One region of the Mesorhizobium sp. BE184 genome, then DNA from elsewhere that is predicted to be linked to it. Evidence: predicted binding sites of a transcription regulator. Region 1 holds the regulator's gene; the other holds the start of a gene.

What was found. Region 1 encodes PhoB, which activates phosphate uptake and scavenging genes when phosphate is short. Its sites were predicted from a motif close to TGTCATNNANCTGTCAT; they were not measured.
Positions count from the first base shown of each region.
Region 2: J2X35_RS05880 (bifunctional 2',3'-cyclic-nucleotide 2'-phosphodiesterase/3'-nucleotidase) is a predicted target of PhoB. The motif match lies at 4,829-4,845, and genes of this name have one in related genera.

Region 1 is NZ_JAVDVU010000003.1:50,410-58,449, reverse strand. Features, by position in the region: gene xylF (D-xylose ABC transporter substrate-binding protein) at 1-892, opposite strand, end outside; gene J2X35_RS13840 (ROK family protein) at 1,131-2,375, shown strand; gene phoB (phosphate regulon transcriptional regulator PhoB) at 2,382-3,071, opposite strand; gene phoU (phosphate signaling complex protein PhoU) at 3,089-3,790, opposite strand; gene pstB (phosphate ABC transporter ATP-binding protein PstB) at 3,820-4,632, opposite strand; gene pstA (phosphate ABC transporter permease PstA) at 4,639-5,484, opposite strand; gene pstC (phosphate ABC transporter permease subunit PstC) at 5,486-6,475, opposite strand; gene pstS (phosphate ABC transporter substrate-binding protein PstS) at 6,536-7,594, opposite strand; gene J2X35_RS13805 (PAS domain-containing protein) at 7,875-8,040, opposite strand, start outside.
Region 2 is NZ_JAVDVU010000001.1:1,186,368-1,194,407, forward strand. Features, by position in the region: gene J2X35_RS05865 (FAD-dependent oxidoreductase) at 1-533, shown strand, start outside; gene J2X35_RS05870 (DUF1365 domain-containing protein) at 549-1,397, shown strand; gene J2X35_RS05875 (cyclopropane-fatty-acyl-phospholipid synthase family protein) at 1,492-2,724, shown strand; gene J2X35_RS05880 (bifunctional 2',3'-cyclic-nucleotide 2'-phosphodiesterase/3'-nucleotidase) at 2,764-4,737, opposite strand; gene J2X35_RS05885 (NAD(P)/FAD-dependent oxidoreductase) at 4,889-6,181, opposite strand; gene J2X35_RS05890 (5-formyltetrahydrofolate cyclo-ligase) at 6,361-7,008, shown strand; gene J2X35_RS05895 (hypothetical protein) at 7,132-8,040, opposite strand.

The DNA of each region.
Region 1 (8,040 bases):
TGGTGAAATCCTTTGCCCCGGCGATGTCGCCCATGGCCTTGCCGTCGGCGAGCTGCGAGGCGATTTCGGCGGCGTTCTTGCCAAGATCGCGCGCATCCTTGAACACCGACACCGTCTGCGTACCCAGCGCGATACGGTTCAGCGCGGCATGGTCAGCGTCCTGGCCCGAAACCGGAACCGAGCCGGCAAGGCCCTGTGCCTGAAGCGCTGCGATTGCGCCGCCGGCGGTGCCGTCATTGGCAGCAACGACAGCGTCGACCTTGTTGTCGTTGGCAGTCAGGAACTGCTCCATGTTCTTCTGGGCGTTGGCAGGCAGCCAGCCGTCGGTATAGGCCTCGCCGACATTCTTGATCTTGCCGGCGTCGATGGCGCCCTTGAGAACTTCCATGGCGCCAGCGAACAGGAAATCGGCGTTCGGATCGGCGCCCGAACCCTTGATGAACACGTAGTTGCCTTCCGGCTTGACAGCGAACACGGCCTTCGCCTGCAAACGGCCGACTTCCGTGTTGTCGAAGGTCAGGTAAAAGGCATCCTTGTTTTCGATCAGGCGGTCGTAGCCAACCACCGGAATGCCTTCGTCGACGGCCTTCTGCACAGCCGGACCGATGGCGGAAGCGTCCTGTGCCAGGATGATGAGCGCGTTGGCGCCCTGGCTGATCAGGCTTTCCACATCGGCAAGCTGCTTGGTCGGGTTGGACTGGGCGTCGGCGGAGATGTATTTATCGCCAGCGGCTTCGATAGCCTTCTTCATGGCCGCCTCGTCGGTCTTCCAGCGCTCTTCCTGGAAGTTGGACCAGGACACGCCGATTACCTTGTCTTTCGCATGGGCGACGGACGCCAGCGTCAAAGACAAAGCAACACCCGCCAACATGGCGGTTGCAAATTTCCTCATGATTTCCTCCCTGCGCCGCTCGGCGCTGACTAATTGGCCTTAAGACCCGTACAGAAGCTCTTTTTTTCGAGCCTCAAAAAAAATCATGACGTAAGGATTGGCCGCTGTCAACGGATTTCATTTTCGGATTTCTATTTTTTCGAGTTCCGAAAAAATAATGACAGCCCGCGTGGCTTCTGCCACAATTGACATCTTGCCGATTGCCGTGCCCTAGCAATCGCAAGGGGAGGAAATAACGATGTCGGTGGGAATCCGCCACGACGATTTGCGGCGGCGCAATCGTGCCATGGTCATCTCGGCCGTGCGCCGGGACGGCCAGCCTTCACGCACAGAGATCGCAGCGACGACGGGTCTCAGCCACTCGACCATATCGGCTATATCCTCCGACCTCATCGGCGAATGCGTGTTGATGGAAGCGCGCGGCGAAACCACGTCGTTGAAGCGCGGCCGTCCGCAGGTCGCGCTTGCGCTCAATCCGGATGCGGCCGTGGTCGCCGCCGTGGTCCTCTCCCTCAATTTCCTCTCAGCCGCGATCATCGACTATACCGGCCATGTGGTAGCCGAGGAGCATCGCCGGCTCGACACCCAGCATATGGGTCGCGAAGACCTCATCCGGCAATGCATCGACATTGTCGGCCAAGGCCTGGACCGCCTGCAACTCAGCGGCCGCCGGGTTCTGCGCATCGCGCTCGCCGTACAAGGCATCACCGACGCTCAGGCCCGCATCCTGCTCTGGACGCCGATCACCCCTCACACCGACATCCCGTTCGCCGACTTGCTGGAAGCCCGCTTCGGCATTCCGGTCATTGTCGAGAACGACTGCAACATGATGGCCGAGGCGCTGCGCTGGCGGAACCCCGAGCGCTACCGTGAGGATTTCATCGCCATCCTCCTCTCCCACGGTATCGGCATGGGCATGATTTTGAAGGGCGAGTTGTTCACCGGCACGCATTCTTCCGGCGGTGAGTTCGGCCACATGATCCACAAGCCCGATGGCGCGCGCTGCCGCTGCGGCCGACGCGGCTGCGTCGAAGCCTATGCCGGCAATTACGCCATCTGGCGCAATGCCCATGGCCTCGCCGAAAGCTCCGAACCGGCAGCCAACATCGTCGATGACGACATGCAGGCGCTTGCCGCCTTGGCGCGCGAAGGCGATGGCCCCGAACGCGAGGCCTATCGTACGGCCGGCGAAGCGCTGGGTTTTGGACTAGGCAGCCTGTTCGCGCTGATCGATCCTGCGCCTGTGGCCGTGGTCGGCATCGGCGCAGCGGCATTCGACCTTATCGAGCCGTCATTGCGCGCGGCAATCGCCAGAACGGCTGGCGGCCAGCATTCCGGTTCGATCTCCTTCGACACCGAGCCCGACGAACGGCCGCTCATCCGCGAAGGCTGCGCCATGCGGGCGCTCACCTTCGTCGATCAGGAGATATTCGCACCCGGCAGTCAGCCGCAGGAATCGAGCAGGCAGGCGGCTGTTATTTGAGGAAAGTCAGTCCTCGCGGATGGCGTAGCCGGCGCCGCGGATCGTGCGGATGACGTCAGGCATCCGTCCGGTGTTGACTGCCTTGCGCAACCGCCCGACATGCACGTCGACTGTGCGCTCGTCGATATAGATCGTCTCGCCCCAGACATTGTCGAGGAGCTGGCTGCGCGAAAACACCCGGCCGGGGTGCCGCATCATGAACTCGAGCAGCCTGAACTCGGTCGGCCCAAGGCGGATCTCGCTCTTCTTGCGGTAGACTCGGTGCGATTCCCGGTCGAGCACGATGTCGCCGACCTTCAGCACCGAAGACAGCACCTCGGGCTTTGCCCGGCGCAGCAACGCCTTCACCCGCGCCATGAATTCGGGCGTCGAGAACGGCTTGACCAGATAGTCGTCGGCCCCGGTCGAAAGGCCACGCACCCGGTCGCTTTCCTCGCCGCGCGCCGTCAGCATGATAACCGGCAGCCTCTCGGTTTCGGGTCGCATCCGCAGACGCCGGCAAAGCTCGATACCGGAGACCGCGGGCACCATCCAGTCGAGGACGAGGAGATCCGGAACGTTCTCCTGCAGCCGGATCTCGGCCTCGTCGCCACGGGTTACGACTTCGACATGGTAGCCTTCGGATTCGAGATTGTAGCGGAGGAGGACGCCCAGCGGCTCCTCGTCCTCCACCACCATGATACGCGGTGCAATCATTGCTAGCCTTTCAGCCGTCACGCAGCCGGCGCTGCCGTCTCGTCAAGCTTGGGCCTGTTCGGCGGCAGTTGCTCGCCCGTCAGCACATAATAGGCGTTTTCGGCGATGTTGGTGACGTGGTCGCCGATCCGCTCGAGATTCTTGGCGCAGAACAGCAGATGCGTGCAAGCGGTAATGTTGCGCGGGTCCTCCATCATGTAGGTCAGGAGCTCGCGGAACACCGACGTGTATTTGACGTCGATCCGCTCGTCGTCGGTTCTCAGCTTGGACAGGGCCGGCGCGTTGCCGACGCTGTATTCGTCTACCACCGCATGGACCTGTTCCAGCACCAGTTGGGCCATCGATTCGATCGAGTGCGACAGGTCGCGCGGAACGGTGTGTTCGCCGACCGCGCCGACACGCTTGGCAATGTTCTTGGCCAGATCGCCGATCCGCTCCATGTCGCCGGCCATGCGAATGGCGCCGAGTACCGAACGGAGATCATCGGCCATCGGCTGGCGTTTGGCGATAAGCGTGATGGCCCGGCCGTCCAGTTCACGCTGGCGCGCGTCCATGATGGCGTCATCGGAAATGACGTGCTGCGCCAACGCATTGTCGGCGCCGAGCAGAGCCCGCGTCGAGCTGCCGACCATCAGGCCGGCGAGCTCGCCCATCCCGTGGATGAGCTTGCTGATCTGGGCGAGATCTTCGTCGAAGGATGCGACCGTATGTTCGCTCATGATGCTGTCCTCGTATGACGCGGGCGAAATCAGCCGAACCGGCCGGTGATGTAGTCCTGCGTGCGCTTCTCGCCCGGCGACGTGAACATCTTCTCGGTCTTGTCGTATTCGATCAGTTCGCCGAGATACATGAACGCCGTCTGGCTGGAGACGCGCGCCGCCTGCTGCATGTTGTGGGTGACGATGACAATCGTGTAGTCCACCTGCAACTCATCGATGAGTTCCTCGATCTTGGCGGTCGATAGCGGATCGAGCGCCGACGCCGGCTCGTCGAGCAGGATGACCTCCGGCTTCACCGCCACGGTGCGCGCGATGCACAACCGCTGCTGTTGGCCGCCCGAAAGGCTGAGGCCGCTGGCGTCGAGCTTGTCCTTGACCTCGTTCCACAGCGCCGCGCGATGCAGCGCCTGTTCGACCCGGACGTCCATTTCCGACTTCGAAAGCTTCTCATAGAGGCGGATGCCGAAGGCGATGTTCTCGTAGATCGACATCGGAAACGGCGTCGGCTTCTGGAACACCATGCCGATCTTGGTGCGCAGCAGGTTGAGGTCCTGCGAACGGTCGAGGATGTTCTTGCCGTCGAGCAGGACCTGCCCGTCGGCGCGCTGCTTCGGATAGAGCTCGTAGATGCGGTTGAAGACGCGCAGCAGCGTCGATTTTCCGCAACCCGACGGACCGATGAAGGCGGTGACGCTGCGGGCCGGAAGCGACAGCGATATGTTCTTCAGCGCCTTCGACTCACCGTAGTAGAAGTTGAGATCCTTGACCTCGATCTTGGTGGTTTTGGGAGCGAGGGCGATGGCATCTGACATGGCGATTTCATTGGACAGCATCGGTTTCATATCTCTCTAGGTCCTGCGTCCGGTGAGGCTCCGGGCGATGATCGACAGCGCCAGAACCGTGAGGGTGATGATGAGCGCGCCCGTCCAGGCCAATTGCTGCCATTCCTCATAGGGGCTGAGCGCGAACTGGAAGATGGTGACCGGCAGGCTGGCCATGGGTGCGTTGAGGTTGCTCGACCAGAACTGGTTGTTCAGCGCCGTGAACAGAAGCGGCGCGGTTTCGCCGGATATGCGGGCGATGGCCAGAAGGATGCCGGTGACGATACCCGAAAGCGCGGCGCGGTAGGCGACCGAGCGTATGACGATCCAGCGCGGCGCCCCGATGGCCGCGCCTGCTTCGCGCAGCGAATTCGGCACCAGTGTCAGCATGTCTTCCGTGGTGCGGACCACAACCGGTATCACGAGGATGGCCAGCGCGAACGAGCCGGCGATGGCTGAGAAATGTCCCATCGGCCGCACCAGCAGCTCATAGACGAACAGGCCGACGATGATCGAGGGCGCCGAGAGCAGGATGTCGTTGATGAAACGCACCACCACCGTGAGCTTCGAGAACCGGCCATATTCGGCCATGTAGGTGCCGGCCAGGATGCCGATCGGCGTGCCAACGATGATGCCGATCAAAGTCATGGCGATGGAGCCGGCGATGGCGTTCAGCAGGCCGCCGGCGTCGCCGGGGGGCGGCGTCATTTCCGTGAAGACGGAAAGCGAAAGACCGGCGACGCCCTTCCACAGAAGCGCGCCGAGGATGAGCGCCAGCCAGGCAAGGCCGATGCCGGCCGCCGCCATGCACAGCGTCATCATCACCGAGTTTCTGGCCTTGCGGCGGGCATGAAGCGATGAAGCGGTGGACATGTCAGGCTCCGGCGCGACGTTCGAGGCGCAGCAGCATGAAGCGCGCTATCGCCAGGATGAAGAAGGTGAGGATGAACAGGATCAGGCCGAGCGCGACCAGCGAGGACGTGTAGAGCGTCCCGTCGGCCTCGGTGAATTCATTGGCGATGGTGGCCGAGATCGTCGTTCCCGGCGCAAACAGCGAAGCGCTGATGCGATGGGCGTTGCCGATGACGAAGGTCACAGCCATGGTTTCGCCAAGCGCACGCCCGAGGCCCAGCATGACGCCGCCCATGATGCCGATGCGCGTATATGGAATAACGACGCGGCGCGTGACTTCCCAGGTTGTGCAGCCGATCCCGTAGGCCGACTCCTTCAGAACCGCCGGCACCGTGTCGAAAACGTCCTTGGTGATGGAGGTGATGAAAGGCAGCACCATGATCGCGAGGATGAGCGCCGAGGTCAGCATGCCGATGCCGTAGGGCGGTCCGGCAAACAGGCTGTTGAGGCCCGGGACGCCATGAAAGACATTGATGATGAAGGGCTGCAGGGTCGTCTGCAGGAAGGGCGCGAAAACGAACAGGCCCCAGATGCCGTAGATGATGGACGGGATGCCGGCCAGGAGCTCGACAGCGATGCCGATGGGGCGCTGGAGCGGGCGGGGGCAGAGTTCAGTCAGGAACACGGCAATGCCGATGCCGATGGGAACAGCGATCAGGATGGCGATCGCGGCCGTCACAACGGTGCCGTAGATCGGAGCCAGGGCGCCGAATTTCTCCGTCACCGGGTTCCAGGATTCGGTGGTCAGGAACGAGAAGCCGAATTTGGAGAGCGCTTCCCACGAACCAACCACAAGGGAGAAGCCGACACCCCCGAGGATGAGCAGCACGAGAATGGCGGCGCCGCGTGTGCTGTTGCGGAACAGCGTATCCGTAAGCGCGAACCGCCGGACCCGGCTTTCCCTGGCCTGGGCGGCAAGCGACGATGGCATGGCTTCGGCAACGATGGTCATGGATTCTCACTTTCGAAAGAATGGGGAGGGCGCGGTGCGCCCTCCCCGCCAGACGTGATGTCACATTGCCGAGTAAAGCGGCTTGCCGTCGCTGCCGACGATGTCCTTCGACCATGTCTCTTCGATGCTCTTCACGACATTGTCGGGCATCGGCACGTAGTCGAGGTCGGCCGCCACTTCGTCGCCCTTGCTGTAGGACCAGGAGAAGAACTTGAGGGCTTCACCGGTTGCAGCCGCATCATCCGGCTTCTTGTAGACCAGGATCCAGGTCGCGGCCGTCATCGGCCAGGACTCGGCGCCCGGCTGATTGGCGAGGATGACGCCGTAACCGGGCTGCGAGCTCCAGTCGGCATTGGCTGCCGCTGCCGAGAACGATGCAGCGGTCGGCTCAACCTTCTTGCCGTCCTTGTTCATCATGTCGGTGTAGGTCAGCTTGTTCTGCTTGGCGTAGGCGTATTCGACGTAGCCGATCGCACCGCTGGTCTGGGCAACGTTGTTGGCGACGCCTTCATTGCCCTTGGCGCCGATGCCCACCGGCCATTCGAGCGCGGTGTTGACGCCGACCTTGCTCTTCCAGTCGGCATTCACGTCGGCGAGATAGTAGGCGAAATTGAAGGTGGTGCCGGAACCGTCCGAACGGTGGACGACCGCGATCGCCTGATCGGGCAGCTTGGCGTCCGGGTTCAGCTTCTGGATCGCTGCGTCGTTCCAGTTCGTGATCTTGCCAAGGAAGATATCGCCGAGCGTCGCGCCGTCGAGCACGAGCTGGCCGGGGGTGATGCCTTCCAGGTTCACGACCGGCACGATGCCACCCATGACCATCGGGAACTGGGCGAGGCCCGTGGCTTCGAGGTCTTCGCCCTTCAGCGGCGCGTCGGTGGCGCCGAAGGTGACGGTCTTGGCCTTGATCTGCTTGATGCCGCCGCCGGAGCCGATCGACTGGTAGTTGAGACCGATGCCGGTCTCCTTCTTGTAGGTGTCGGCCCACTTCGCATAGATCGGATAGGGGAAGGTCGCGCCGGCGCCGGAGATGTCCGCGGCCATGGCCGCCGAAAGGGTGATGGTGGACGCCGCAGCCATTGCGATCGCAACGGCCGCAGAGCGGATGAAATGTCTCATTTGGCCTGCTCCTGTTCGGAATATGGTCTCTAGACGCCATGTTGTTTCAGCGTCACGGGAGGCCATAAACTCGGTTTATTACAGTCGCATGACAGTTTCGTGTCGGGTCGGTAACGCCGCACAGCCCATCGGCGGTGACATGGGCTGAAAGGGCACAAGCCGGTTGGCGATTTCTTTTTGAATCAAAGGTTTTACGGTCAAAGCGCGCCCGCTGCGGATTTGAAGCGGACGCCTTTGCATAAAATCCGGATCCGATCGGGCCGGACGGCGGGTGCTCGGCTCAGGCGGAACGCTGTCCCGCTTCCGTCGTCCCGATCCACAATTCCAGCTTCTCCAGCAACGCTTTCGGGCTGATCGGCTTGGAGAGGTAGTCGTCCATGCCGGCTTCCAGGCAACGATCGCGGTCGCCCTTGAGCGCATGCGCGGTGACGCCGACGATCGGCACC
Region 2 (8,040 bases), on a different contig from region 1:
TCGCGTGTCACAGCGATCAGGCGCTGGCGCTGCTCGGCGATGCATCGAGCGCCGAAGAGGCGATCCTCTCCGCGATCCCCTACCGGCCGAACCGCGTCGTGCTGCATCGCGACCCGAGACTCATGCCGAAACGCCGCGCGGCCTGGGCCGCCTGGAACTACCTGCGCACCTCGCACGAGCAGGAGGAGCCGGAAGTGTCGGTCACGTACTGGATGAACCGCCTGCAGGGGCTGGATGCGGCCAAACCTGTTTTCGTCTCCCTCAACCCGATCATCGAACCGCGCGGAGACCTGGTCTTCGGCGAATGGTCGCTTGATCATCCGCAGTTCGATTCACGCAGCATCTCGGCCCAGGCGCGACTTGACGATATACAGGGCACGCGCGGAACCTGGTTTGCCGGCGCATGGACGGGCCACGGCTTCCATGAGGATGGTCTGCGCTCCGGGCTCAACGCAGCCCTCGCTTTGGGCGCAACGGTGCCGTGGCGCGCACATGCAGTCAGTGCCGATCTGCCGGCGCTGGCGGCGGAGTAGGGCAGGCTTCGACCGATGACCGCAAGGGAACGCATAACCACGATGGAAGCGAACGGGCCGCCGCCCGAAGCAGCCGGCGTGCTCTATCCGGGCGAGGTCATGCATGCGCGGCTGAAGCCCTTCGGCCACCGCTTCGTCTACTCGGTCTTTTCGCTGCTGGTCGACATAGACCGGCTGGCGGAACTGTCGAGGATGACTCCATTGCTCAAGGTCAATCGGCCGGGGCTGACATCGTTCTTTGAAAGCGACCATGTCGAGCATGATGGCGAAACCCTGCGCAGTTTCGTCGATCGGCTGCTGGCGGGAGCGGGCCTGAAGCGGCCGGCGATGCGCATCTTGCTGCTCGCCTATCCGCGCATGTTTGGCTACGCCTTCAATCCGATCTCGGTGTATTTCTGCTACGGCGAAGGCGGCGCGCTGGTCGCGATGATCTATGCCGTGCGCAATACTTTCGGCCAGCGGCACACCTATGTCGCGCCCGTAGAGCCCGGCGACGTCGATTCGGCCGGCGTACGGCAAACGCGCACAAAGATATTCCACGTTTCGCCATTCATCGACATGGGCGCCCGCTATCATTTCCACATCCTGCCGCCCGGAAAGGCCGTGAGACTGCGCATCAACGAGACCGAAAAGGGCGAGCCGCTGCTGGTCGCGACCTTCACCGGCGAGGCACAGCCGCTTGGCACAGCCCGGCTTGCTGCGTGCCTCTTGAAGTTTCCGCTGATGACATGGAAGATTGTGGCGGGAATTCACTGGGAAGCGCTGAAGCTCTGGTTGAAGGGCGCGCGTTTTCGTTCGAGTCCGCCGGCGCCTGAAACGGTCAGCTATCGCGACCATGGCGCGGCGGTCGAACCTGGGGAATGAACGCAGTAGGAAGCAGGCACGCGGTCGCTCCGCTGCCCAGGAGACGCGGGCTACGACAATGGTTCAGACACAAGGGAGCGGACATTCCGGCAGCATGGCGATCGACCACGCCGTCAGGCTGGATGAGTTGAACTTCGCCGAATTCGTCAAAGGCCTGCCGGCCAAGGCGAGCATGGTGCTTAAGGCGACGATGGGGCTGCCCCACGGGTCGCTCAAGGTGCGTTTGCCGGATGGCCGATGGGTTCTTCTTGGCGGCAACGGGCCGGGCCCGGACGCGGAGCTGGTGCTGAACAACTGGCGGCTTCCCTCCCGCGCATTTTCGGGCGGCACGATCGGCGTCGCCGAATCCTACATGGATGGCGACTGGGAAAGTTCTGACGTGACCTCGTTCCTGGAACTGTTCGTGATCAACACCGAGACGGGCGAGAACATCGCCGGCGGAGCCAGCTGGCTGATCAACACCGTACAGCGCATCCGCCATTGGCTGAACGAGAACACGCGCACCGGTTCCAAGCGTAACATTTCCGCCCACTACGACCTCGGCAACGCCTTCTACAGGGAATGGCTGGACCCGAGCATGACCTATTCCTCGGCGCTCTACGCCAAGGGCGCGAACGACCTGGAAAGCGCGCAGGCGGCCAAATACCGGGCGCTCGCCAAGGATATCGGCATGAGCGCAAACGACCGCGTGCTCGAGATCGGCTGCGGCTGGGGCGGCTTCGCCGAATTCGCCGCGCGGGAAGTGGGCTGCCATGTGACCGGGCTGACCATCAGCCGGGAACAGCACGACTTCGCCAGGGAGCGCATCCACAAGGCAGGGCTGGCCGACAAGGTCGAGATCAAGCTGCAGGATTACCGCGACGAGACCGGCCGGTACGACCGCATCGCGTCCATCGAGATGTTCGAGGCCGTGGGTGAGAAATACTGGCCGGTCTTCTTCCGCAAGGTGAAGGATTGCCTGAAACCGGGCGGCACCGCCGGATTCCAGATCATCACCATCAACGAGGCGGCGTTCAAGACCTATCGTGCAAGGCCGGATTTCATCCAGCGCTACGTCTTCCCCGGCGGGATGCTGCCGACGCCGTCCATCCTGAAATCGCTCGGGGCCGAACACGGCCTGGCGCATCTGCGCGAACGGGTGTTTCCGCAGGACTATGCCCGCACGCTGGCCGAATGGCGCCAGCGCTTCTGGGCGTCATGGGAAAGGCTCGTCCCGCTCGGCTTCGACGAGCGCTTCAAGAAGCTGTGGGAGTTCTATTTGCACTATTGCGAAGCCGGCTTCCGGGCCAGCTACATCGACGTGCGGCAGGTGATCTACAAGGCTTAGCGTCTTCTCCCGTTCCCGGGGAAAAGACACTGTCCAGTGCTACAGCGTGATGCGGTATTTGGCGAAACCACCGTCGCCGTCGCCGGCCGGTTCAATCTTCAGCGATTTCACCGATGCGATGAAATCCTTGCCTTTGGCGCCGGTCTCGAACAGCACGCTGGCGCCCGGCAAAGGCGCGAACGACCAATTGGCGTCGGCTGACGGGTTGATGGTGCCTTGATCGACGATATAGCGCACGATCACGTCGCGGTTGGTGTCCGGCGCTTCATAGATGATCTTGCTGTCGTTGATCTCCGGGAAATTGCCGCCGCCGCCGGCCCGGTAATTGTTGGTGGCGACGACGAATTTCTGTGCCGGATCAATCGGTTTGCCGTTGAACATCAAATCCTTGATGCGGTTTGCGTCGGCATTGGCGACGCCGCCCTTGGAATCGTATTTCGGCGGCTGCGACAGGTCGATCTTGTAGGTCACCCCATCGATGACATCGAAATTGTAGGATGGGAAATCGCCGTTCATCAGCGGCTGGTCGGCCTTGCCGGGCTCCACCTTGTTGAAGATGCCGGCAGACATCTCCAACCATTCCTTCACCTGCGCGCCGGTGATCTCCACGGCGCGCACCGTGTTCGGATAGAGATAGAGGTCCGCGACGTTCTTGATGGCGATGTCGCCGGCGGGAACGTCCGTGTAGTAATCCGGCCCGCCGCGCCCGCCGGCCTTGAATGGCGCCGCCGCCGAAAGCACCGGCAGGTCCTTCCACTGCGATTCCTTCAGCAGGTCCTTGACGTACCAGGTCTGCGCCTGGCTGACGATCTGTACGGAAGGATCGTCGGCGACCAGCGCGAAATAGGAATAGAGCGGCGCTGACGTCTTGCCGACCGGACGCCGCACATATTCAAGCGTCGCCTCATGGTCTTCCTTCAACGCATCGACGACGCGCTGGTCGTCCTCGACCGTCGCCTTGTTCTTGTTGTCGACGCGCTCGTAGATCGGCCGCGCTTCGGAGGTGGCCGAGACCACGCGCCATTTGCCGCCGTCGCGCTCCAGCAACAGATCGACCAGGCCCATATGCGAGCCCCAGAACCCGCCCATCACCGCCGGCTTGCCCTGCAGCGTTCCCTTTTCCGTATCGACGCCCTCGAGGCCCCGGAAATCCTTCTTGCCGGGGAAGACGAGATGCTGGTGGCCGGTGAAGACCGCGTCGATGCCTTCTACGCCGGCGACGAAGAAGGAGGCGTTCTCCATCTTGTCGCCCTGCTTGACGTCGATGCCGGAGTGGGAGAGCGCGATGACGATATCGGCGCCTTCCTCCTTGATCTGCGGCACCCAGGCCTTGGCCGCCTCGACGATGTCGCGCGTCATCACATTGCCTTCGAGGTTCTTCAAATCCCAGACCATGATCTGCGGCGGCACGAAACCGATGATGCCGATCCGGATCGGCTGTTCCTGCCCGGTCCCGTCCTTGATCTTCCTGTCGAGGATCACATAGGGCTTGAGGTAGAGCTTGTCGTCGCGCGGGTTCGAGGCCAGTTCGGTGCCGCGGATCAGGTTCGCGCACACGAACGGAAAATTCGCGCCGGCCAGCACCTTGTCGAGGAAGGACAGGCCGTAGTTGAATTCGTGGTTGCCGAGCGTCGAGCATTCGTAGCCGAGCAGGTTCATGCCCTTCATGACCGGATGCAGATCGCCATCCTTCATGCCCTTCTCATAGGCGATGTAGTCGCCCATCGGGCTGCCCTGCAGCAGGTCGCCATTGTCGATCAGCATGGCGTTGGTTGCTTCCTTGCGCACCGCGTCGATGATGGAAGCCGTGCGCGACAGGCCCATCGTGTCGTTCGGCTTGTCGGCGTAGTAATCATAGGGAAGCACGTTCACATGGATGTCGGTGGTTTCCATGATGCGCAGATGCGCCTGGTTGGCCTGCGCGCGCGCCGAGAACGGGTGCAGCACGATCAGCGCGCCCGTCGCGGCGGCGCCCGCCAGCAGCGATCGGCGCGAAATGAGCATCTCGGACATGATTTGCGTTCTCCCGTATAAATTGCTTAGCCGGCATTGCGACTCTCGCGCCAAACTTCGGCCAAGTCCAGCAGGAACGCATCACGAAGGGATGACAGGCGGATGACCGTTTGCCGCCTGCACAGCGGGCGAGTGCGCGACGCCGATCCGGCTACCTCTCCGCCTGCTTCTTCGCGTTGCTGACCTTGTCGCTGTCGCCCTGTGTGATGAGGCGGGCGCTGCGCTGTCCCGTCACGTAAATCCACAACCAGCTCAGCGAGACCGTCAGCCGGTTTCTCAGGCCGATGAGGAAGTAGATATGGGCGATGCCCCATATCCACCAGGCGAGCCGGCCGGTGAGCTTGATCCAGCCGAAGTCGATGGCGGCGGCGCGCTTGCCGATCGTCGCCAGGTCGCCGTCATGCCGGTACTGGAACGGTTTAGGCGCGTCGTCGCCGGCCAGCCGCGCCAGCACGGTTTTCGCCACATGCCGGCCCTGTTGCTTGGCCGCAGGCGCGACGCCGGGCACGAGCCGGCCTTCTTTCCAGGCGACATGCGCCGTGTCGCCGACGGCGAAGATGTCGGCGTGGCCGGGCACCGTCAGGTCGGGTTCGACCATGATGCGCCCGGCGCGATCGGCGGCGACGCCGAGCCATTCCGCCGCCGGCGAGGCGGCGACGCCGGCCGCCCAGATGATGGTTTGCGCCGGCAAGCGTTGCCCACCGAACACCACGCCCTCGGCATCGCATTCCGACACCGGGCGGTTGAGCTCGACCGTAACGCCCAGCCGCTCCAGCGCCGCCTTGGCGTAGGCCGACAGTTCCGGCCGAAAACCGGAAAGCAGGCGCTCACCCGCCTCGATCAGCACGACCCGGGCGGCGCTCGTATCGATGTTGCGGAATTCGCCGGCGAGCGTGTCGCGCGCCAGTTCGGCGATGGTGCCGGCCAGCTCGACGCCGGTCGGCCCGCCGCCGATGATGACCAGCGTCATCAGCGCCTGCCTTTTGGCCGGGTCGGTCTCCCGTTCAGCCTGTTCGAACGCCAGCAGGATCCGCCTGCGGATCGCGGTCGCGTCCTCCAGCGTCTTCAGGCCCGGCGCAAACGGCTCCCACTCGTCATGACCGAAATAGGCGTGGCGCGCGCCGGTCGCCAGCACCAGCGTGTCGTAGGCGACGGTCTCGCCATCCTCGAGCAGCACCCGTCTTGCCTCGCTGTCGACGCCGGTGACGGTGCCGAGCAGGGTGGTGACATCCTTGCGCCGGCGCAGCAGGTGCCGCACCGGCCAGGCGATCTCCGATGTCGCCAGCGAGGTGGTGGCGACCTGGTAGAGCAGCGGCTGGAACAGATGATGGTTGCGCCGGTCGATGAGCGTCACCCGGACCGGAGCGCCGGCCAGCGCGCGGGTGAATTCGAGGCCGCCGAACCCCGCGCCGATGACGACGATGTGGTGGCTGGCTGCGTTCATTGCATCACCTCCGGGAGGGGCATCAATCCAGATGCCAATGCTCCTTAGATGTAGGTGCTTTTGTGCGCTGCAGCAATGCCGGCCGGCTCCCCGCGCCCCGTCCTGCGATGTCGTGAATGCGCATGCGATGCCGGCGCGCCCGGTATAGGCTGAACCGGACGATGCGATGAGGTGCCATCATGGGCGACGATCGGGACGACGAAGGGCCGGCGCAATATGCGTCGCCGCCATGTTTCATGCATGAACTCGATCCGGCCTTCCGGGCCCCGCCCGCCGACTGGACCGACATACGCCGCTGGCGCAAGGCCGAGCGGGACCGGCTGATCGCGGCGCGCCTTGCCATTCCGGCCGATGCGCGCGCCGCCATGTCCGCCCGGATCGCCGCCGGCCTCGACGCCACCATCGGCGATGTCGCCGGCAGGATGATCAGCTTCTATTGGCCGTTCCGTGGCGAGCCGGATTTGCGGCCCTGGGCCGAAACGGTGAAGGCGCGGGGCGGGCGCACGGCGCTGCCGATCGTGGTGGAGAAAGGCCGGCCGCTGATCTTCCGCGCCTGGAAGCAGGGCGAGAAGCTGGACAAGGGCGTGTGGAACATCCCGATACCGGCGCAGGGCGATCCCGTTTTGCCGGACGTCGTCATCGCGCCGGTCGTCGGCATCGATCCGGACAAGTACCGCCTCGGCTATGGCGGCGGCTTCTTCGACCGCACGCTGGCTTCAATGCCGCGCAAGCCCCTGGTCATCGGCGTCGGCTACGAAATGCAGCGCATCCCCACCATCTATCCGCAGGCGCACGATGTGCCGATGGGCGAGGTGGTGCTGGGCTGATGCCGGGCTTTATCCGCCCGCGGGTCCGCAGCGCCGGAAACCTCCCCGGCGCGAGCAAGGGAGGCACGACAGCCCTGCTTCATCATGTTTGGCAACCTCCCTTTGCAGGGGAGGACTCGCGCCTCATGACGTGTCGGGAAGGGCGCGCCATGCGAGGCCGTGCGTTTCGAGGACGACGCCCTGCGCCGCGCTCCAGCGATGCCTGGGCAGGCTGAGCGGCGGCGCGCCGGGCGGACGGCCGACGCGCAGCGGATAAAGGCCGGAAAAGCGTTCGCGGGGACCACCCCGCGCCTGCGGCGGGACCCTCCCCGCAAGGGGGAGGGTGAGGCGATAGTCCCGCAAGGCCCGCCAGCGGGCGAAGCGCCGCGCCTGTTTCGGCAGATCGTCGAGCGCGGCGGCCAGCGCGCAGACGCGGCGCATCAGGCGCTGGTCGGGCAATCGGTCATAGGGCGTCGGCTCGAGACGCACGGGCAGGGGCCGCCGCCATCGGCCCGGATCGCTGGCGCGCGGCGGGCAGGCGATTTGCGCATAGCGCCTGCGGTGGAAGCGCTTCATGGGATCGAGCAAGGAAAAGCGCGGCATGCGCACCGGCGGCTTCGGCGCCGTCGATACGGGCGGCGAAGGCGCGGCGAAGAGCGGGGCCATGATTCCGGCCACATAAGTGCGCGGCAGGGCGACCGGCCTGATCGCGCGGGCGACCGGGCGGCCACGCTTCAACTCCCAGGGCCGCAGCGCCGGCGTCGGCAGGTCGGCGGCGATGACGACGATCAGCCGCCGCGCCGCCGCCTCGGCGGGGAGCAGAATATGCCGGACCATGGTGTGGATGCGCCGCGAGATGGTCGAGGGATCGCAGAGCTTGCGGAACGCCCGGACCGCGGCGCTGTCGCCGCCGGCATCCTGCGCATCCGCCGTGCCGGTGATGAAACGCATCGCCTGACCCGTGTCGTCGGCCAGCCCGATATAGACGAGCATCAGCGCCAGCAGACGGCGCAGCGTGGCGTGGTGGCGGGTGATGATGGCGGCGGTGGGCAT